DNA from 3 places in the Pseudomonas sp. EA_105y_Pfl2_R69 genome. Region 1 is predicted to be linked to each of the others. Evidence: predicted binding sites of a transcription regulator. Region 1 holds the regulator's gene; each other region holds the start of a gene.

Region 1 (7,516 bases):
AGCAAGTCACCATCGTCGCGACGGTGGGGCAGAACTAACCGAGGTTACAGGCCATGCAGGTCAAACGCTTTTTCGCCGCCGATATGCGTACCGCCATGAAACTGGTGCGCGATGAGCTGGGTGCCGATGCCTCGATCATCGGCAATCGCCGGGTTGCCGGCGGTGTCGAGCTGACTGCCGCACTGGATTATCAGATTCCTGCCGCGCCGGCCCGCCAGCCCAACCCGGCGCTGGAGGCCGAGCTGCGTCAGACCCAGGCGAAGATCGCCTCGGCCCAGGCCGAGCTGGTCAGCCGTGCCCAGGGCGATGCCGGCAAGGACCGCCAGCTGCTTGGCGCGCCGCTGAGCATGCCCGCTGCCAGTCTGGCGGCGGCTCTGCAACAACCTCAGGGTGCACCGGCTGCGGTGAGCGATCAGCGCGCCCTGGATGCCATGCGTTTCGAGTTGCATGGTCTGCGCGAGCTGATCGAGGTGCAGCTCGGCTCCATCGCCTGGGGCCAGTTGCAGAACCGTCGGCCGCAGCAGGCCAACCTGTGGCGGCGCCTGCAGCGCATGGGCCTGTCCGCCGAGCTGGCCAAGGCCCTGCTCGAGCGCGTGGCCAATGTCGCCGAGCCGCGCCAGGCCTGGCGCATGCTCCTGGCCCATCTGGCCCACGCGATCAAGACACCGAAGCAGGAACCGATGGACGAGGGCGGGGTGATCGCCCTGGTCGGTCCCGCCGGCATGGGCAAGACCACTACCCTGGCCAAGCTGGCGGCGCGCTACGTGCTCAAGTACGGCGCGCAGCATATCGCCCTGGTCAGCCTGGACAGCTACCGCATCGGTGCCCAGGAGCAACTCAAGACCCTGGGGCGCATCCTCGATGTGCCGGTGACCCTGGTCGATCCGGGACAGTCGCTGACCCAGGCCCTGGCCCCGCTGGCGCGCAAGCGCGTGGTGCTGATCGATACCGCCGGCCTGCCGGGCAACGATCCGGCTCTGCGCATGCAGCTGGAAACCCTGGCCAGTCGCGGGGTCAATGCGAAGAATTATCTGGTGATGGCGGCAACCAGTCAGAGCCAAGTGCTGAAAGCGGCCTACCATAGTTACAAACCGTGCGGTTTGTCCGGCTGCATCCTGACTAAAGCGGACGAAGCCACCAGCCTGGGCGAGGTTTTAGGGCTGGCTATTAGCCAGCGTCTACCGGTAGCCTATCTGACCGATGGGCCGCGGATCCCGGACGATCTGCATGTGCCGCGCAGCCATCAGCTGGTGAGTCGGGCGGTGGGGCTACAGGCGACCCAGGACCCCAGCGAGGATACGATGGCCGAGATGTTTGCCGGCCTCTATCAGCAGCCAACGCGCCGCGCGAGTTGAGCATTAATCAACAGAACACCGCCAGCCGCATGGCTGCGGTCGAAGTTAGACAACAGGTGTGTAGATAACATGGGTATGCATCCCGTACAGGTGATTGCTGTAACCGGCGGCAAGGGTGGCGTCGGTAAGACCAATGTGTCGGTGAATCTGGCTCTGGCCCTGGCCGACCTCGGCCGCCGGGTGATGCTGATGGACGCCGACCTGGGCTTGGCCAACGTCGACGTACTGCTGGGCCTGACCGCCAAACGCACCCTGGAAGATGTCATCAGCGGCGAGTGCGAGTTGCGTGAGGTTCTGCTACAGGGGCCGGGGGGCATCCGCATCGTGCCGGCGGCCTCCGGCATCCAGAGCATGGTGCAGCTGTCGCCGATGCAGCACGCCGGACTGATTCAGGCCTTCAGCGATATCAGCGACAACCTCGACGTATTGATCATCGACACCGCGGCCGGGATCGGCGATGGCGTGGTCAGCTTCGTGCGCGCGGCCCAGGAAGTGTTGGTGGTGGTGTGCGACGAGCCGACCTCGATCACCGATGCCTATGCCCTGATCAAGCTGCTCAACCGCGACCACGGCATGAACCGCTTTCGCGTGCTGGCCAATATGGCCCATAGCCCGCAGGAGGGTCGCAATCTGTTTGCTAAGCTGACCAAGGTCACCGATCGTTTTCTCGATGTCGCCCTGCAATATGTAGGGGCCGTGCCCTACGACGAGTCGGTGCGCAAGGCCGTGCAGAAACAGCGTGCGGTCTATGAAGCCTTCCCACGCTCTAAATGTGCGCTGGCGTTCAAGGCGATAGCCCAGAAGGTCGATGCCTGGCCGCTGCCGGCCAACCCGCGCGGTCATCTGGAGTTTTTCGTCGAGCGTCTGGTGCAGCAACCGGTCGCGGACCCGGCCATATGACAGCAGCCTCTGGACTCCGTATGTACAGCAAAGCACAGGCGCAGGACTCCCAGCACCAGTTGATCGAGCGCTATGCGCCTCTGGTCAAACGCATTGCTTACCACCTGTTGGCGCGCTTGCCGGCCAATATCCAGGTGGACGATCTGATTCAGGCCGGCATGATCGGCCTGCTCGAAGCGTCAAAAAAATACGACTCCAGCAAGGGTGCCAGTTTCGAGACATTCGCCGGTATCCGCATTCGCGGCTCCATGCTCGACGAGGTGCGCAAAGGTGACTGGGCCCCCCGTTCGGTGCATCGAAACAGCCGCATGGTTAGCGATGCCATTCGGGTAATTGAGGCCAGAACCGGTCGAGACGCTAAAGATCAAGAGGTTGCGGCCGAACTCCAATTGAGTCTCGAGGATTACTACGGCATTCTTGGCGACACGTTGGGCAGCCGCCTGTTCAGCTTCGACGACCTGTTGCAGGATGGCGAGCACGGCGGCGGGCTGCGCGAGGATCTTGCCGGCCACCACCTCGAACCCTCACGCGATCTGGAAGACGAACGCTTTCAGGCGGCGCTGGCCGATGCCATTGCCGGCCTGCCGGAGCGAGAGCGGCTGGTGCTGGCGTTGTATTACGACGAAGAACTGAATCTCAAGGAGATCGGCGAGGTACTGGGGGTTAGCGAGTCTCGCGTCAGTCAGCTCCACAGCCAGTGCGCGGCACGGTTGCGGGCGCGGCTTGGCGAATGGCGCGCGAACTAGGCAGTTAAATCAGCAGGCCGGTTTCACGATTAAAGGCGTAGCCAGGTGCTGGATACGTTTGGACTGTACGGAGGTCGACTTGGACAAAAATATGAAAATCCTCATCGTTGATGACTTTTCAACGATGCGCCGGATCATCAAGAACCTCCTGCGCGATTTGGGGTTCACCAATACCGCGGAAGCCGATGACGGCACCACCGCCTTGCCCATGCTGCAGAGTGGCAGTTTCGATTTCCTGGTGACTGACTGGAATATGCCAGGCATGACCGGGATCGACCTGTTGCGTGCGGTGCGTGCCGACGAGCGCCTGAAAACCCTGCCGGTGCTGATGGTCACGGCAGAAGCCAAGCGCGATCAGATCATCGAGGCGGCGCAGGCGGGGGTGAACGGTTATGTGGTCAAGCCGTTCACCGCTCAGGTGCTCAAAGAGAAGATCGAAAAGATCTTCGAGCGGGTCAACGGCTGATGTTTGCCGCGAGGGTACTATGGAATACGAAGATTCCCCTCAGAGCGACCTCGAGTCGACTCTGAAGCAAAGCGCTCGCCAGCTGGTTGACAGCCTGGAACAAGGCAATTTCGGCGAAGCGGTACAGCTGATCCATGAACTCAACAAGGCACGCGATCGTGGCCTGTATCACGAAGTCGGCAAACTGACCCGGGAACTGCACAACGCGATCGTCAATTTCCAGCTCGATCCGCGCGTCCCCCATGCCACCGAAGTCTCCCAGATCACCGATGCCACCGAACGCCTCAACTATGTGGTGACGATGACCGAGAAAGCGGCCAATCGCACCATGGACCTGGTCGAGCAGAGTGCCCCGCTGGTCAATGACCTCAGCGCCGAAGCGCAGAGCCTGAGTGCCGACTGGGGGCGTTTTATGCGCCGCGAGATGAGTGCCGATGGCTTTCGTGAGCTGGCCAAGCGCGTCGAGTTGTTTCTTGCCCGCAGTGAGCGTGACGCCAGCAAGCTGTCCGGTCATCTCAACGACATTCTGCTCGCCCAGGACTATCAGGACCTCACCGGCCAGGTGATCAAGCGGGTGACGCAACTGGTTACCGAGGTCGAGAGCAACCTGCTCAAGCTGGTGCTGATGGCCAGTCAGGTCGATCAGATTGCCGGCATCGAGCACAACCACGAATTGCTCCGCGCCGAACAAGAACAACAAAAAGAGCCTTCCAGCGGTGAAGGTCCGCAGATTCATGCCGATAAGCGTGATGACGTCGCATCCAATCAGGATGATGTCGACGATCTGCTTTCCAGCCTGGGATTTTAGGAGCACGTCTATGAGCTTCGGCGCCGATGAAGAAATCCTCCAGGACTTCCTGGTGGAGGCCGGCGAGATTCTTGAACTACTGTCCGAACAGCTTGTAGAGCTGGAGAGTCGGCCGGACGACATGAATCTGCTCAACGCTATTTTTCGCGGGTTCCATACCGTCAAAGGTGGTGCTGGTTTTCTCCAGCTCAATGAGCTGGTGGAATGCTGCCATATCGCAGAAAACGTCTTCGACATCCTGCGCAAGGGCGAACGACGCGTCGACTCGGCGCTGATGGATGTGGTGCTGGAAGCACTGGATGCGGTCAACAGCATGTTTACCGAGGTGCGCGAGCGCACCGACCTGACCCCGGCCACGCCCGAGCTGCTGGCTGCCTTGGCACGTCTGGCCGAGCCGGCGGGAGCCGCTGCGCCGGTCGCCGCAGCGCCCGCTGCAGCGCCAGCGCCTGTGGGCGGCGGGGCCGATATCACCGACAGCGAGTTCGAACAGCTGCTCGGTGCTCTGGATGAGGCCCCCAGTCAGGCGGCCGTGGCTGCCGGCAGCGATGAAATTACCGATGACGAATTCGAGTCCCTGCTCGATCAGTTGCATGGCAAGGGCCAGTTCGCGGCCGCCGAGACCGCCAGCGTGGCGGCTCCCGCCGCAGTTGCCGCGGCGGCATCCGGCAGCGACGAAATCACAGATGACGAATTCGAGTCTTTGCTCGACCAGTTGCATGGCAAGGGCCAGTTTGCCCCGCCGGCAACCCCCGAGCCAACGGCCAAGGCAGCCCCCGCGGCGGCATCCGGCAGTGATGAAATCACCGATGACGAGTTCGAGGCGCTGCTCGATCAGCTGCATGGCAAAGGCAAGTTTGTCGAGCCCGAGACCGTCAGCACTGCGCCTGCGGCCGCCCCGGCGGAGCCGCTTGAGCCCGCCAAATCGGTGGTCAAGCCCGCGGCGAAACCTGCGGCCAAGCCCGAGCCGGCCAAGGCTATGGCTGCCCCGGCCAACGAGAAGGCTGCCCCGCCCAGCGAGGCGGAAACCACGGTCAGGGTCGACACCGCGCGCCTGGACGAGATCATGAACATGGTCGGCGAGCTGGTGCTGGTGCGTAACCGCCTGGTGCGCCTGGGCTCCAACAGCGCCGATGAGGCCATGGCCAAGGCCGTCTCCAACCTCGATGTGGTCACCGCGGACCTGCAGACCGCGGTGATGAAGACGCGCATGCAGCCGATCAAGAAGGTCTTCGGGCGCTTCCCGCGACTGGTTCGCGATCTGGCGCGCCAGCTTAAGAAAGAGATCAATCTGGAGCTGGTCGGCGAAGAAACCGACCTGGACAAGAACCTGGTCGAAGCCCTGGCCGATCCGCTGGTCCACCTGGTGCGCAACGCGGTCGACCACGGTATCGAGATGCCGGAGGAGCGCGAGGCCTCGGGCAAGCTGCGAGGCGGCAAGGTGGTGCTCTCGGCCGAGCAGGAGGGCGACCATATCCTCCTGTCGATCTCCGACGACGGCAAGGGTATGGACGCCGATGTGCTACGCGCCAAGGCGGTGGAGAAGGGGCTGCTGGACAAGGATGCGGCCGACCGCCTCAACGAATTCGAATGCTACAACCTGATCTTCGCCCCGGGCTTCTCGACCAAGACCGAGATTTCCGACGTGTCCGGCCGCGGTGTCGGCATGGACGTGGTGAAAACCAAGATTTCCCAGCTCAATGGCACGGTCAACGTGTTCTCGGTCAAGGGCCAGGGCTCGAAGATCGTCATCAAGGTGCCGCTGACCCTGGCGATCATGCCGACCCTGATGGTGATGCTGGGCAACCAGGCCTTCGCCTTCCCGCTGGTCAACGTCAACGAAATCTTCCACCTCGACCTGTCGCGCACCAACGTGGTCGACGGCCAGGAAGTGGTGATCGTGCGCGACAAGGCGCTGCCCCTGTTCTACCTCAAGCGCTGGCTGGTGAGTAAGGCGGCGCATGTTGAGCAGGGCGAGGGCCATGTGGTGATCCTCACGGTCGGCAATCAGCGCATCGGCTTCGTCGTCGATCAACTGGTGGGCCAGGAGGAGGTGGTGATCAAGCCGCTGGGCAAGATGCTCCAGGGCACTCCGGGCATGTCGGGCGCGACCATCACCGGCGATGGGCGCATCGCCCTGATTCTCGACGTACCGAGCATGCTGAAGCGTTATGCTCGGCGCATCTGAATATTGACGGCACGCCTGTCTTCGTCGTGCCGTTTAGGAGTGTTTATGGCTGTTAAGGTGTTGGTGGTTGACGATTCCGGTTTCTTTCGCCGGCGTGTGTCGGAAATTCTTTCGGCCGACCCTAATATCCAGGTGATCGGTACAGCCACCAACGGCCGCGAGGCCATCGATCAGGCGCTGGCCCTCAAGCCGGACGTGATCACCATGGATTACGAGATGCCGATGATGGATGGCATCACGGCCGTGCGTAATATCATGCAGCGCTGTCCAACCCCGGTGTTGATGTTTTCCTCGCTGACCCACGAAGGCGCGCGGGTGACCCTGGATGCGCTGGAGGCCGGGGCCGTCGATTTTCTGCCGAAGAACTTCGAAGACATCTCGCGCAATCCGGAGCGGGTCAAGCAACTGCTGTGCGAGAAGATCCATACCATCGCCCGTAGCAACAGGCGCAGTTTCAGTCCGCCTGCCGCCTCGGTCGCCGCCCCGGCTGCGCCAGCCAGGCCGGCGGGACGTCCCGCCGCCAGCGCTGGCGGCAGTTCCTTGAGTCGTCCGGCGAGCGCTTCCGTTGGCGCGCCGGTCAGTTCGGCTGCGCCCAGGCGCAAGGCCTACAAACTGGTCGCCATCGGCACCTCGACCGGTGGCCCGGTGGCCCTGCAACGGGTCCTGACCCAGTTGCCGGCCAGTTTCCCGGCCCCCATCGTACTTATCCAGCATATGCCTGCGGCCTTTACCAAGGCCTTCGCTGAGCGCCTGGACAAGCTCTGCCGGATCAGCGTCAAGGAGGCCGAGGACGGTGATGTGCTGCGCCCGGGCCTGGCCCTGCTGGCTCCCGGCGGCAAGCAGATGATGGTCGATGCCCGGGGCATGATCAGGATCCTGCCCGGCGACGAGCGTCTGAATTACAAGCCCTGCGTCGATATCACCTTTGGTTCGGTGTCCAAGTCGTATCACGACAGGGTGCTGGCGGTGGTGCTGACCGGCATGGGGGCGGATGGCCGCGAAGGTGCGCGTCTGCTCAAGCAGAGCGGCAGCCAGGTATGGGCCCAGGACGAAGCC
Region 2 (7,516 bases), on a different contig from region 1:
TGGCCAAACGCCAACTCAACCGCCGGCAAAACTGGCGTATCGAAAAGATCCAGGGCGAGCGCGCCGCCCGCGCCGCCAAGCGCGAGTCCCAGGCCGTGCAGATTCTCGAAGGCGGCGACCTGGGCCCCGAGCAGACCGGCCTGGTCATCGCCCACTTCGGCGTCCAGATCGAAGTCGAGGCGCTGGATGGCGAACTGGCCGGCCAGGTGTTCCGCTGCCACCTGCGTGCCAACCTGCCGACCCTGGTCACCGGCGACCAGGTAGTATGGCGCGCGGGCAACCAGGGCATCGGCGTTATCGTCGCGCAGCTGCCGCGCAGCACCGAACTGTGCCGCCCGGATACCCGTGGCCAGCTCAAGCCGGTGGCGGCCAACGTCGACCTGATCGTGATCGTTTTCGCCCCGCTGCCCGAGCCCCACGCCAACCTGATCGACCGCTACCTGGTGGCGGCCGAACACGCTGGCATTCGCCCGCTGCTGCTGCTGAACAAGGCCGACCTGATCGACGAGCAGAACGCCGTGGCGCTCAACGCCATGCTCGCTGTCTACCGCCAGCTCGGCTACCCCTTACTGGAGGTTTCCGCTCATCAGGGCGACGGTATGGAGCAGTTGCAACAACAACTGGATGGGCACGTCAGCGTATTCGTCGGCCAGTCCGGGGTCGGCAAGTCTTCGCTGGTCAACAGCCTGCTGCCGGAAGTCGATACCCGGGTGGGACCGCTCTCCGAGCTGACCGGCAAGGGTACCCACACCACCACCACCGCGCGGCTGTTCCACTTTCCGCGCGGCGGCGAACTGATCGACTCCCCCGGGATTCGCGAATTCGGCCTGGTGCATGTCAGCCGCGAAGATGTCGAAGCCGGTTTTATCGAATTCAATGAGCTGATCGGTCAGTGCCGCTTTCGCGACTGCAAGCATGATCGCGAGCCCGGCTGCGCCCTGCTCAAGGCCCTGGAGGAAGGCCGCGTGCACCCCCAGCGCATGGCCAGCTACCGGCATATCCTGGCCAGCCTGCCGGAAACCGAGTACTGAGGACAGCACAAGGCCGCGAGCGATCGCGGCCTTGGCCATGCCTCGAGCGGGTTATCCGCCCTACTGATCGAAGCGCAGCACACCCTCCTCGAAGATATTCAAGCGCTCGCGCAACTGCTCCGACTGGATCGGCTCGTCCGCCGCGGGCGGCTGCGCCGCATCGGGTGCGCCTGGCGCGTCCGCTGCATCCCCAGCCGCATCGCCCTGCGCGCCCTCGATGGCACGCTGGGCCTTCTTCGTCAGCACCACGATATCGATGCGCCGATTGACCGGGTTCAAGGGATCGTCGCGATCGAACAACGCCGACGAGGCATAGCCGACCACCCGCGCCACCTGCGTTTCGTCGTAGCCGCCGGCGATCAGCACGCGCCGCGCCGCATTGGCGCGGTCGGCGGACAACTCCCAGTTGCCGAAATCGCCGCGCCCCACAAAGGGTTTGGCGTCGGTATGACCACTGATGCTGATCTTGTTCGGCACCGCCGCGATGGTGTCGGTCAGGGCCAGCAGGATGTCCTCGAAATAGGGCTGCAAACGCGCACTGCCCGACGCGAACATGGGCCGGTTCTCGGCATCCATGATCTGGATGCGCAGGCCGTCCTGGGTGATCTCGAACAGTATCTGGTCCTTGAAGCGCTGCAACTGCGGGTTCTCGTCGACCTTGTTCTGCAACTCCTGCAGCAACAGCTCGAGGCGCTCGCGCTCGACTTCTTCAGCTATCGACTCGGCCTGCTCCAGGTCGACTTCCGCGTCAGCCGCATCCACCGCGTCAGCGGGGTCCTGCTCTTGCTGATTGAGGGTGCGGTCGGGGGCCGGCGTCGGCGAGCCGCCGAGGTCGATCACATAGGGGCTGGCGCTTTCGGAAAAGCCGATAGGGTCCTTGAAATACCCCGAGATCAGCTTCTTCTGCTCCGGCGTGGCCACCGACATCAGCCACATCACCAGGAAGAACGCCATCATCGCCGTGGCGAAGTCGGCAAAAGCGATCTTCCAGGCACCGCCATGATGGCCACCGGCAACCTTCTTGACCCGCTTGACGATAATCGGCTGATTGTTTTCCATGCCTGGCTTTAGCTCCCGCGCATGGCCTGTTCAAGCTCGATAAAGCTCGGACGGTGCGCCGGATACAGCACCTTGCGCGCGAACTCCACCGCCAGCGAAGGCGGCATGCCGGAGGCCGAAGCCACCAGACCGGCCTTGATCGCCTCGTAGACGTTCAGCTCTTCCTTGGCATCGTGCTCCAGGGCACCCGCGAGGGGGCCGAAGAAACCGTAGGAAGCCAGAATTCCGAGAAAGGTACCGACCAGCGCGGTACCGACCTTCTGGCCGATTTGGGCGTTGTCCGCCTCCGCGAGAATCGACATGGTGATCACGATACCCAGTACCGCCGCGACGATACCCATGGCCGGCATACCGTCGGCCACCTTGGCCACGGCATGTGCCGGGTGCTCGAGGTCTTCCTTGAGGCTGGCGATCTCCATATCGAACAGCCCTTCCAGCTCGTGGGGGGCCATATTGCCGGACGACATGATGCGCAGGTAATCGCAGATAAAGGCGGTCATCCGCTCATCCTTGAGGATGCCCGGGTATTTGCTGAAAATCGGACTGGCCGCGGGGTCTTCGACATCCGCCTCGATGGCCATCATGCCTTCGCGGCGGCTCTTGTTGAGAATCTCGTAGATCAGTTTCAGCACATCCAGGTAGTAGCCATGGCTGAAGCGCGAGCTGAACATACTCAGCGACTTCTTCGACACATGGACAAAGGCACTACCCGGGTTGGCCTGGAGAAAGGCCCCCAAGGCCGCGCCACCGATGATCAAGACCTCGAAGGGGTGCACCAGGGCCATAAACTGGCCGCCGGAGAGCATAAAGCCGCCCAGCACACTGGCGAGCACAACGATGATGCCGATGATTTTTACCATAGAGAAAACATGCCAAAGCCAAGGGGAGACGGGGCCGAAAAAAACAACCCTTCTATTTATCGGAAGATTTGCGCGAGACTATAGCCAGTTAAGGTCAAAAGCCAGCTTGGCTCAACCCGAATGCCCATACCCCTACCGCCCCCGCGCACCCTCCCGAACTGGCTGAAGCTGCTGGATGGGCAGTCGTTGCCCGTGTCCAGCGAAAGCCAGCAACGCTTGCGCCGCGGCCTGGCCAACAACAACAGTTCGATACGCGAGATTGCCGAGCTGATGCAGCACTGCCCGGCGCTGGCGCTCAGCGTGCTGCGCGAGGCCAACCGCCAGGGCGCGACCAGCAAAGAGCCGACGGAAAGCCTGGAAGGAGCGATCAGCCGCCTGGGCCTGAAACGCACGGAAACCCTCCTGGAGCAGCAACCCGCCCTGGCCGAACAGCAGCTGCCCAAAGCCCTGCGGCAGATCCAGCTGATCAGCCTGCACGCCAGCCAGCAGGCCAACGGCCTGTTTGCCGGCCGCCTGGCGCGCCTGTGGCATGAGGTGCACTGGGGCAGCCTGCTGTTCCTGGCCCCCATCTGGGCACTGCTGACCGCTCACCCCGAGCTGTTCGAAGTCTGGGAACAGCGCGTACTGGTCAAGGGCGAACCGGCGACGCGGGTCGAACAGGACGTCCTCGGCGTCCCCCTGCTGCAACTCTGTCTGGCCCTGAGCGAGCGCTGGCGCTTGCCCGAGTGGATCACCCAGGGCTACCGCCTGCTGCTCAACGACCGCCGCCTGCTGGTCAAGGCCCTGCATATTGCCCGCAATAACCAACACCCCTTGCAACAGCAGCAATGCCTGGACGCGGACAGCAACCTGCAGCGCTGGCTGACCCACCCTGCCAACAGCATCCTGCTGGCCAACGGCCTGGCCCTGTCCGCCCATTACGCCTGGAACAGCCAGCACAGCCTACGCTGGCAACGCCTCGCCGGCCTGTTTCTCCAGCTGCCCCTGGCCGAGGTGCAGCAGGCCCTGCACCAGCAGGCCGTGAACAGCGCACGCCAGCACTCGCACGCAGGCCTTTGGCACCCGGCCGAAGCCCTACTCTGGCCTTGGCAGGCGCGCCACCTGCAGGCCGCCGTCGAGCCACCCAAGACGCCGCCGCCCAGCGCCTGGCGTCAGCACTGTGCCCAGTTACTGGCCCAGCCCAGCCCATTCAGCAACGTGCTGCAGCTCACCGCCTGCGCCAACCAGGCTCTGCAGGCCTGCGGCATGCAACGTGTGCTGGTACTCCTCAGCGACCGCAACCACAGCCGCCTGGTGGCGCAACAACACAGCGGCCTGGACCCGGCGGCCAGTCAACTGAGCCTCGACCCGCAACAGAGCCAGGTCTTGCGCCGACTGCTCAGCGCCCCGGCGCAGCTGCGCCTGAGCCCCGCCAACGTCGCGCAGTTCTCGGCACTGCTGCCCGGCTCGCTGAAAAGCCTGTTCCCCAGCGAACACCTGCTGATCCGCTCGATCGCCAGCAACAACCGCGTGGTCATGCTGGTGTTCGCCGACCAGAATGGTCGCCCCCTCGGCGACGCTCTGGTACAGGGCTTCGGCAAAACCGTGCAATGCATCGAGCGCGCCCTGGCCAGCTTTGCCAGCCGCACACGCTAGACACGCTAGAGTCCATTGACGTTTCGCAACAACAGCGCGCGCGGCGAAACGGCAACAGACCCTCGGCTTCCGCTACAATCCGTCCTTTTCCCGTCAAAAGAGGCCCGGCATGACCGCCTTCGCTGAGTTGCCCTTGCTGATCGAACCGGCCCAACTGGCCAGTCGCCTGGATGCACCCGAGCTGATTCTGGTCGACCTGACCAGCAGCGCACGCTACGCCGCCGGGCATATCCCTGGCGCACGCTTTGTCGACCCCAAGCGCACCCAGCTGGGCCAACCGCCGGCACCCGGCCTGCTGCCCGAACAGGCGCAGCTTGAGCAACTGTTCGGCGAACTGGAGCATAACCCCGATGCCGTCTACGTGGTGTATGACGATGAGGGTGGCGGCTGGGCCGGGCGCTTTATCTGGCTGCTGGACGTGATCGGCCACCCGCGTTACCACTACCTGGACGGCGGCCTGCATGCCTGGCTGGCGGAAGACCTGCCCCTCAGTACGGAACAACCCGCCGCCGTGCAGCAGGCGCTCAGCCTGACCCTGAGCGAGGAACCCACGGCCAGCCGCGAGTACCTGCAAAGCCGCCTCGGCGCTCCCGACCTGGCCATCTGGGATGCCCGTTCGGCCGCCGAATACCGGGGCGAGAAGGTACTGGCGCAGAGAGGCGGACATATCCCCGGCGCAGTCAACCTCGAATGGACCGCCTCCATGGACCAGGCCCGCGCCCTGCGTATCCGCCAGGACATGTCCGAGATTCTCAGTGCGCTGGGCATCAGCCCCGACAAGGAACTGATCACCCACTGCCAGACCCATCACCGCTCAGGCCTCACCTACCTGATCGCCAAGGCGCTGGGCTACCCGCGGGTCAAGGCCTATGCCGGCTCCTGGGGCGAGTGGGGCAACCATCCGGACACGCCGATCGAGCAATAAAGCGCTACCCGCTTTCCACTTAAAGGAACACCGATGAAAGACCGCCTGTTTATCCTCAGCCAGTACCTGCTGCCCCATCACCTGCTGTCGCGCCTGATCGGCTGTGCGGCCGAATGCCGGGCCGGCTGGTTCAAGAATCGACTGATCGGCTGGTTCGCCAAGCACTACCAGGTCAACATGGCCGAGGCGCAGGTCGAAGACCTGCAGGCCTTCGAACACTTCAACGCATTTTTCACCCGTGCCCTCAAGGAGGACGCGCGCCCTCTGGACCCGACCCCCGGCGCGGTGCTGTGCCCGGCCGACGGCGCGGTCAGCCAGCTGGGTAAGATCGAGCACGGGCGGATCTTCCAGGCCAAGGGCCACAGCTTCAGCCTGGTCGAACTGCTCGGTGGCGACAGCCCGCGTGCCGCCCCCTTTATGGGCGGCGAGTTTGCCACCATCTACCTGTCGCCCAAGGACTACCACCGCGTGCATATGCCACTGGCCGGCACCCTGCGCGAGATGGTCTATGTGCCGGGCCGCCTGTTCTCGGTCAACCAGAACACCGCAGAAAACGTCCCCGAACTCTTCGCCCGCAACGAACGCGTAGTCTGCCTGTTCGACACCGAGCGCGGCCCCATGGCCGTGGTGCTGGTCGGCGCGATGATAGTCGCCTCCATCGAAACCGTCTGGGCCGGCCTGGTCACCCCGCCCAAACGCGCCCTGAAAAGTTTCAGCTACGACGAGGCCGCCCGCGCGCCCATCGTCCTGGACAAGGGGGCCGAACTGGGCCGCTTCAAGCTCGGTTCCACGGCCATCGTCCTGTTCGGCCCGCAGCAGGTGCAGTGGGCCGAACAACTGGCGGCCAACAGCGGTGTGCAGATGGGCCAGCGCCTGGGCGGTGCCAGCGCCAGCTGACGCGCAGACGGTGAACCCCCGCCGGCATCCGGGGGTCCAACGCTCAGCCCGCAAACCCACAGGACATACGCCAATCCTGTGGCCGCGGGCCCTGCGCCCGACCTTCTGCTGGCTGCTACAGCGGCGAGATGCTGCTAGAGTCGGAACACCATGCATAAGAACGCCCGCCCTGGCGGCGCGCCGGAGTAGCCGAGCTAGATGGATAAACAGAATTCTCACCTGATGCTCCGCGTCACCACACCGGAAAAACAGAGTCTGTCATTCAGCAATGCCAGCCCGCGCGACCTGAAAACCTGGATCGCCGGCCTGCCCAAGGCCAATATCGGCGAGACCGCCCGCCAGCTGTACCAGGCACTGGTGGAGATCAACCAGCTGCTGACGCCCTCGGACAACCGCCTGCAACTCCTGGAGATCCTGCGCCCCGAAGTCTATTTCGTCTGCAAGCAACTGGAGCGCCACTTCCTCAACCAGGCCATCGTCCTCGACGAACGCCCGCGCAAGGTCGCCAACCTGTGCCAGGCGCTGCAAAACCACCTGGCCATCGGCTACAAGCTGATCGTCACCCGCCTCGTCAGCCAGACCGGCCGCGAGCGCAACCAGCTGCTCAATATTGCCCTGCAACGTGCCAGCCACAGCCTGTGCGGCCCGCTGATTCGCGCCAGCCAGCTGTACTGCCCGGTCCCCGAAGGCCTGTGGCTGGAACTGCACCAGCTCTACCAGATCGCCCGCCAGCGCGGCCTGCAGAAAAACCTGATCCGCGACCCGCTGGCCTCGCACGCCCAGGGTCTGAGCGTCGAGCAGAGCTATCTGGTCGCCCTGCTTCTGGGCTGCGCGCGCTGCAACCAGATGCGCCAGAATGCCATTGCCCGCCTTGCCGAAGTTCTCGAACCCTGGAGCACCCTGGTCACCCTGCAGGCCGGCGAGAGCCCATCCAGCCTGTTCGCCATCGCTCCCCAGCAAGACGGGCCGCCTCGTTACACCTCCCTGTTTCAAGACAAGGAACTGTCCAGCACCCTCGGCATAGACCCCAGCCACCTGGTCGACGCGATCAAGGAGCACCTGCTGCTGCCCGCGGAGAGCCTGGACAAGTCACGCCTCGTCGCCCCCGA
Region 3 (7,516 bases), on a different contig from region 1:
CTACCATTGCATTCATTGTCGCTCTCGCTATTCTGCTTTTTCGATATTCAATATATCGGCACCGCAGGGCAAAGCTTTAGCAATGAAATCAGCCGACCGGAGGCGTTTCGACTTCGGGGCCGATGGCATCCCAGGCTGTTTTGATCTGCCCCAGCAGCGCCTGAACTTCGTCCAGGGAACGCGGCGTATCATCCAGGGCGACGCCAGCCAGGCGGCGAGTCATGTAGTCGTACAGCGCATCCAGATTCTCGGCAATTTCACCTCCGAGCTCTTTGTCCAAGCTCGCCTGTAGCACACCAATGATACTTAGCGTCGAGCCAACCGCTTCACCACGCAAGCCTGGCTTGCCGTCCGCCTGCGCCTGCTTCGCTAACAACAGGCGCTCAATAGCGCCATCAAGCAGCATCTGCACCGCCCGATAGCTGCTGACTTCCTGACTGATACGGACCTGCTTGTAGGTGTCGATGGATTTCTGACTCATCGATTATTTATCCTTTTTCACAAAGCCCGGCAGGTTGGCAAGCGACTGAGTCAACCGATCACCGGTCTGGTTCAACTGCGCAACCAACGCATCCATGGCATTGAATTGGGCAAACAAGCGCGCCTGTACTTTCTCAATGCGCAAGGCGAGGTTTTCTTTCTGCTTGTCGATGTCACTGATAGTCGACTGCAAGCCGCTCATGCGCTGTTCGAGCACGCCACCGGCCTTGATAAAGCCATCGATGCGCTTGTCGACTCGACTCATCAGGCCAGCTTCGCCAGTGAAGAAGCTGCTGACTGCATCGAAATTGTCTTCGAGCGCACCCTTAAGCTTGTCATCGTCGACCTTCAGGGTGCCGTCTTTTTGAGTAGTAATACCCAGATCAGCCAACACCCGAAGTCCGCCCTGGCTCGCAGGGTTAACTAACTCGTTGCGTACGGCGCTCAGCAGGTTGCGCACAGTGGTATCGCCAACCAGACCGCCAACCACCGGCTTCTTGCCATCGCCCACCGGCACCACACTGGTCAACTCGTTGCTGGTCTTGATCAGCTTGTTATAGGCGTCGACAAATTTCTTGATGCCGTCGGTAACGCCGCCAGTATCCTGACCCACCGTTACCGTCAGTGGCGCGCCTACTGCCGTTTTGGCAATCAGTTCAAGGGTCACCTCAGGGATAGCACCCGTCACGCTATTGGTCGGGCTAGTCAGCGTCAGCCCGTCAATGCTGAACTCCGCATCGGCCGCCTGGGTGATGTAACCCGCACTGGCGGTATCTGCAGCATTCAAGGCAGCCGTACCGTCGGCCGCCAGCGCAGCCAGATTACCAGTGCCCGTCACGATTACGTCGTTTCCCGCACCGGTCGTACTGGAGCTGAATACCAGGCGCGACTCTCCGGTTGTCGAACCCGGGTTGCTCACGATGTTGACGCTGATGCCCTTGTCTTTGAGCGCCGCATTGAGCTGGTCGCGGGTACTCGACAGATCGGAGCCGGCGACGATCTTGACCTCGGTGCCGGCATCGCCAGCACCGATTTTGACGGTAAAGGTTTCCTCGCCCGCGCCACTGCCGAAGGTATTGTCCACCGCAGCGGACGCCACCTTGCTCGAGGCGGCCAGGCGATTCACCGCCACCTCATAGACACCCGCCAAAGCACTCTTGCTGGCAGAAGCAGTGACCGAGGCAGTATTGGATGAGCTGGCCGTACGTTTTTCAAACAGCGTCGGATCGTTCAACTCTTTTAGCGCTGTCTGGAAGGCGCTAAGCGCACTCTTGAGCTGGCCCAAGGCGGAGAATTTGGTCGTCGTGGCCTTTTCAAGGCGCGCAAGCTGCGCCTCCTTCGGTGCCTTTTCTGCATTGACCAACGCACCGACGATACTGTCGATATTGACGCCAGAACCAATACCCGTTAACCCAGCCATGCTAACCACCTCGTCATTGGAATGACGCTTAACACTAGAAATTAAAAACACTCAAAATTCATGCCACTCAGGCTTCAGCCTTGAACAGCAAACTACGGATTTCTTCCAGGTTCTCGGCCAAACGCAACGCATCTTCAGTAGGGATCTGACGAACGACATCGCCCGATACTGAATCCGTGACTTTAACCACCACGCGCCCGGTGGAGTCATCGAGCGCGAAGTTCAGATCGCGCCGGATCGATTGAACGAAGCCCTGAATCGAGGACACGGCCTTTTCCACCGAGTCCCTGGCCGACGCCTCGGGCCCTTCGGATTGCTCGGCTGCCGCTGCGCGAGCCGATGACTCAGGCGCAGGCACCGACTCGGGCCGCGCAGCAGAACCGCTAACCGCGCCGGTTGGCGACCGCGCCCCCGCCGTTACCAACGACAACGGATTGCTGATACCTATGTCCATCGTCACACCCTCTCAATGGCAAGACGGGGGGAAGCGCTAAGCACTTCCCCCCGTAGTCTAACGCTGACTGACTGTTTCAGCTTACTGCAGGAGGCTAAGCACCGCCTGCGGCAACTGGTTGGCCTGAGCCAGGATCGCGGTACCAGCCTGTTGCAGAACCTGATTCTTGCTCAGATTCGCGGTTTCGGCGGCGAAGTCGGTGTCCTGGATACGACCACGGGCGGCCGAGACGTTTTCACCGATGTTTTGCAAGTTGCTAATCGTGTTCTCAAAGCGATTCTGCACCGCACCCAGGTCGGCACGCTGGTTATCGATCTGCTTGAGGGCATCATCGATGACCAGAACGGCTGCCTGCGCACCTGCCGCGCTGGTGATGTCGATGTCTTTAACGGAGTTGGTAGCAACAGGTACTAATGGAGTCGGAGTGACTACGCCAAATGTCGCACCAGTAGTGTCAGTGTCGGCTAAGGTGATAGTAACAAGGTCACTGGTGGGGACCGCAAGGTTGGGATTTGCCTTGTTAATCACCTGATACACGCCGGCGGCATCCTTATGCACACCCACTTCCACGTTGGCGTCGTTGATAGCCGCGGCCAGTTTGTCGGTGACCTGTGCAGCCGTATCGGTGGTAAGCAGTTCGGCCGTCACAACCACGTCAGCCTTGCTTCCGAAATCAAGCGTCAAGCTCACTGTGCCGTCTGCTGTCGGAGCAGTAGCAGAACCGAAGGCGGTTTGAAAGAAGGTGCCTTCAAGCGAATCGGCACTCATTTCAGCGATGTTGACGCTGATGCTTTCGTTCGCAGCCGAACCCACCTGAAAGTTCTTGGTGCCGAAATTACCATCGAGCAATTTCTGACCACCGAAGGTGGTGGTGTTGCTGATACGGTCCAGTTCTTTTTTCAACTGGCTGACTTCAGAGTTCAAGGCCGTACGCTCGGAGATGCTATTTGAGCCGTTGGACGACTGCAGGGACAGGTCACGCATACGCTGCAGGATATTGGTGGACTGCTGCAGGGCACCTTCAGCGGTCTGCGCCAAGGAGATACCGTCGTTGGCGTTACGCACAGCTACACCCAGACCATTAATCTGGCTGGTCAGACGGTTGGCAATCTGCAGGCCGGCAGCATCGTCCTTGGCGCTGTTGATGCGCGAGCCAGTGGACAGACGCTGCAGCGAGGTTTGCAGCGCATTGGAGGAAGCGTTCAGGTTGCGCTGGGTGTTCAGGGACGGAATGTTGGTATTGACAGTAAGGGCCATGATGTTTGCCTCCAAAGGGCTGGTACTTAAAGGTAGCTGGGTGGTGCGAGCTGTAGGGCGGTTGCCTAGCTCAGGCACCCCAGTTACTTCGCATTCGTAATCTTTATCGGCGCTTACCCGAGATGCTTTAGGGGCTTTTTGCCTTATTTGGCGAAAGTTTTTTCTTGATAAGCAACAAAGAGTTAGCTCGGAAAGGGGATGTCGCTGGGCATTCTGCCGGGTTTTCGACGGACTTTTGGGTGGATTAGCCGCGCGCTGACCACCCTCCCTCTCGTTTCGCTCGGCGCGTTTGAGTGAAGCAACAACCCGCAACCCGCCGCCTTTTTGCATCCTCCTGCCAACCATCGGTGCACTGCCTGCGGCGAGTGACACCCTACGGCTTGCGGCGGCTCCAGCAGCACAGCCGAAAGGCCATGCCCCATTAGCTGTTACCTGAGAGACCTGGCTGTTGTGGGAGAGGGCTTATTCGCGAAAACCTTAGAACGCGGAGCATCTTTCGCGGCTAAAGCCTCTCCCGCGCTGCGCAGGGTTGCATCGACAGGTAACGGGTACAGAACCCACCATCAAAGCTGCGCGCTGGTTGGCCCTTCTAGATAAGAGCACGAACGCCAAATCATCAGCGCAACTGATTAAACAGACTGAGGCTGGCGATTTTTACGTAGCTCTGCTGCGAGGCTTCCAGAACGATGGACTGGAACGACAGGCGCGACAACGCTTCGGCGTAGTCCAGCTCGCGCAATTCAGCCTGCACGGATTTGTTGACCAGGGTGACGTCTTCGTTGTCGGTCTGGGTCGAGTCGATAATATTCAGGCGTGCACCGATTTCGCCGCGCACGCCGTCGACGGTGGTCATGCCATGGTCGAGGTTGGTCAGGGCCACCGCCACCGCATCGCGCACCTGCAAGCCAGTTGCTGGGCCTTCCAGGCTAGCGCGCAGCTGAGCGATGGTTTCGAGGATGCCCTGCTTCTGCCGAGTCGGATCGGAGGTGACCTGGATGCTTTCGCCGCCTACCGGCACGCCGTCGAACTGCACGCTCACGCCGCGAAACACCAACTGATCGCTTTGGGCATCGTCTTCATCCATCCGCCCACTGGCGAGCACGGCGGCGGCAGGAATGCCGTAGACGTCGTAGCGCTTCGGATCGAGCGGGTCGAAGCGAATTTCGATACCCGTGTCGGGGAACGCCGGATTACCGGAGAAGGCCACCTCGTCCTGCACCAGCGGTGCGGATACGGAGAGGGTGGAGCCCGGCGTCAGCAAGGGATCGAACGCGGCGTCGAGTCGGCCGGCATTGGTGATGTTCTGGAAGATTTTCTTGCCGCTGTCGCTAATGGCCAGGTCCAGCGAACTGGCCACCTGCAGCTTGCGCTGGCCCTCGTCGCCCTGATAGCTGTAGCTACCATCGCCGTCACGGACAAAGGGCTGGGTCTTGCCCTGAAAACCGGCGAACAGGTATTCGCCGCGGGCGTTGCGAGTATTCATCAGGCCGAACAGCTCGTTTTCACGCTCGCCCAACTCGGCGGCGATAGACTTGCGATCATCGGCACTCAGGCCTCCGTTGCCAGCCTGCACAGTCAGTTCACGCACGCGCTGAAGAACGGTGTTGACCGAATTGAGGGTGACCTCTTCCTGGGTCAGGCTGTTATTGGCGGCCGTCAGGTTGTCCTTGTATTGGGTCAGCACATTCTGCTGCTGCTCCAGCTGCAACAGGCGCACGGCGGCGACCGGATCGTCGGCCGGGGTGAGCATACGATTGCCAGTGCTGATCTGTTCCTGGGTACGGGTGACATTGGCGTAGTTGCGCTGAATGCCCGTAACACCGTTGTTGAACGCCTGGATGGTGGAGATGCGCATGCTTGAGCCTCTTGTTGCAATCCGAGGTCTGGCCGCCGCGAGCAGCCCTCACCCTAACCCTCTCCCGGAGGGAGAGGGGATTGTTCTGCGCGCGCCGGCGAGCGGCGCGGTTTTATCTGAATGTATTGATCAGGGTATCGAACAAAGAGCGCGCAACTTGAATGACCTGCGCCGAAGCATTGTAGTACTGCTCGAATTTGATCAGGTTGGCCGCCTCTTCGTCGAGGTTGACCGCCGACAGTGAATCGCGATTGTCGGTCGCCTGCTTGAGAATCGCCCCGGTCGCCTCGCTGTCCTGCCGGGCCTGCGCCGTCAGGGTGCCGACCCGCTCGACCAGATCGCCATAGCCATCGGTAAAGCTGACGCCCGTTGCGATACTGCTCACGCTGAGATCCACACCGACGGTCTGCTTGCTTTGCAGGTCGACCAGCTTCAGGGCGTTACGGTTGTCCGATACGCCGTTCTGGTTGAAGCCCACGCTGAAGCTGTCGCCACTTTCCGGCCGGCCGCTGATGCTGAAACTGACCACATTGCCGCCGCCCAAATCAAGCTCGTAGTTATTCGTCTGACCGGGCTGGAAGGCACCGGCGGGTACCCGGGTCAGACCGGTAACCGGCGTACCCGGAGGGTTCTCGAAGGCCCCGGCACCGTTATAGATCAGCCCCACGGGTAGCGCGGCGGCAATCGCGGCCGCGTCGATGGGATTACTCCCGGCCGCGATCAGGTCGGGCTGGGAGATGCTGCCGTTACCACTATTTTGCAGGCCCGCCTCGGCCCGCACGGGGGCGGCGAACGCCAGTTGGTCGGGCTGGTCCAGCACGGTCGAAATGCTCGTGGCACCGCGCCGGGTGGGCTGCAGAAGAAACTTGTCGGCCGCGGCCGGCGCGGCATCGAGGGCCAGCGCAAAGCCCTGGTCGCGACCCGCGGCATCGGTGAAGGTCAGGCTGGCGGGATAGCTGCCAGGCGGGTTCGGGCTCACCGTCAGGGTCGCGCCGTCACTCAGGCGGCGGGCCTGGTACTGGGTGCCATCGTATTCCAGGCGGTAGTCGCTGGTGGTCAGCACGCTGGTATCGGTGATGTTCAGGGCCGGCTGAACGCTGCCGGTATTGGTCGAAAAGGCCCGTACCCGCAGCGTGGCGAGGGCGGCGTCGTTGAAATCACCGAACAATGCCGAACCGACCTGGCCCTTCAGATCCAGGCCCTGACCGAGCTGGGTATTGACCTGGTCGCTGACCGCCAGTGCCAGCCGCCCCAGGGAGTTGAGGGTCGGGTCCAGGGTCTCGCTGCGGTAGCGGATCAAGCCACCCAGCTCGCCGCCGGTAAGCAGGGAGGTAATGCCCTGACGCGAACCGCCGCTGACGAAGTTCACCTCGAAACGGGTCGGATCGCCCTGCCCCGGCACCACTTCCAAGCGGCTGGCGCTGCTGCCCACCACCAGCGGCTGGCCGGAACCGACAAACAGGTTCAGCGAGTTGTCGTCCTGCGCCACCACGGTGACGCCGACATAGGTGGACAGCTGCCTAACCGCCTCTTCGCGCGCATCGAGCAGATCGTTGGGTTGCTGGCCATTGGCTGCGGCCTTGGCGATGGCATCGTTGTAGCTGGCAATCGAGGTCGCCAGGCGGTTGATCTGATCGGTGACCGCCGACATCTGCTTGTTGATAAATTCGTTCTGTTCGCTGATGCGGTCGTACACCGTATTGAAACGCTTGGCCAGACCCTCGGCCTCCGACAGCACCAGCTGCCGCGCGGGAATATTGGCGGGGTCTTCGGCAGCGGTTTGCAGGGCCGAGAAGAATTTCTGCAGCGAAGGCGTGATGCCCGTGGTCGAGCCGGCCAATAGCGAATCCAGCTGCTCGATCTGGCTCTTGTAGGCCTCGACATCGGAGCTGAGCGCCGTACTGCTGCGCACCTGGGTACTGAGAAACTCGCTGTAGGTTCGGCGGATATCCACCAGGGTGGTGCCCGAGCCGATAAAACCGGCCCCGCTGAACTGCGGCGTGCGCGTGGCCTGCACGGTGTCCTGGCGCGAGAACCCCGGGGTGTTGAC

Evidence for each region. The regulator FliA, encoded in region 1, starts transcription of late flagellar genes. The targets are predictions, from matches to a motif close to CTAAAGTTTNNNNNNNNNNNGCCGNTAA.
Region 2: motA (flagellar motor stator protein MotA) is a predicted target of FliA. The motif match lies at 3,007-3,034, and genes of this name have one in related genera.
Region 3: AACY13_RS13075 (flagellin) is a predicted target of FliA. The motif match lies at 3,715-3,742, and genes of this name have one in related genera.

The regions. Positions count from the first base shown of each region.
Region 1 covers NZ_CAXAOO010000006.1:236,452-243,967, reverse strand. The annotation lists gene flhA (flagellar biosynthesis protein FlhA) at 1-38, shown strand, start outside; gene flhF (flagellar biosynthesis protein FlhF) at 54-1,355, shown strand; gene fleN (flagellar synthesis regulator FleN) at 1,425-2,255, shown strand; gene fliA (RNA polymerase sigma factor FliA) at 2,252-3,001, shown strand; gene AACY13_RS17765 (chemotaxis response regulator CheY) at 3,093-3,467, shown strand; gene AACY13_RS17760 (protein phosphatase CheZ) at 3,487-4,275, shown strand; gene AACY13_RS17755 (chemotaxis protein CheA) at 4,286-6,460, shown strand; gene AACY13_RS17750 (protein-glutamate methylesterase/protein-glutamine glutaminase) at 6,506-7,516, shown strand, end outside.
Region 2 covers NZ_CAXAOO010000001.1:505,060-512,575, reverse strand. The annotation lists gene rsgA (small ribosomal subunit biogenesis GTPase RsgA) at 1-1,031, shown strand, start outside; gene motB (flagellar motor protein MotB) at 1,092-2,090, opposite strand; gene motA (flagellar motor stator protein MotA) at 2,099-2,950, opposite strand; gene AACY13_RS02200 (HDOD domain-containing protein) at 3,071-4,585, shown strand; gene AACY13_RS02195 (rhodanese-like domain-containing protein) at 4,695-5,510, shown strand; gene asd (archaetidylserine decarboxylase) at 5,544-6,407, shown strand; gene AACY13_RS02185 (molecular chaperone) at 6,606-7,516, shown strand, end outside.
Region 3 covers NZ_CAXAOO010000004.1:206,592-214,107, forward strand. The annotation lists gene fliS (flagellar export chaperone FliS) at 1-16, opposite strand, end outside; gene fliS (flagellar export chaperone FliS) at 89-481, opposite strand; gene fliD (flagellar filament capping protein FliD) at 485-1,900, opposite strand; gene AACY13_RS13070 (flagellar protein FlaG) at 1,968-2,354, opposite strand; gene AACY13_RS13075 (flagellin) at 2,436-3,611, opposite strand; gene flgL (flagellar hook-associated protein FlgL) at 4,228-5,466, opposite strand; gene flgK (flagellar hook-associated protein FlgK) at 5,579-7,516, opposite strand, start outside.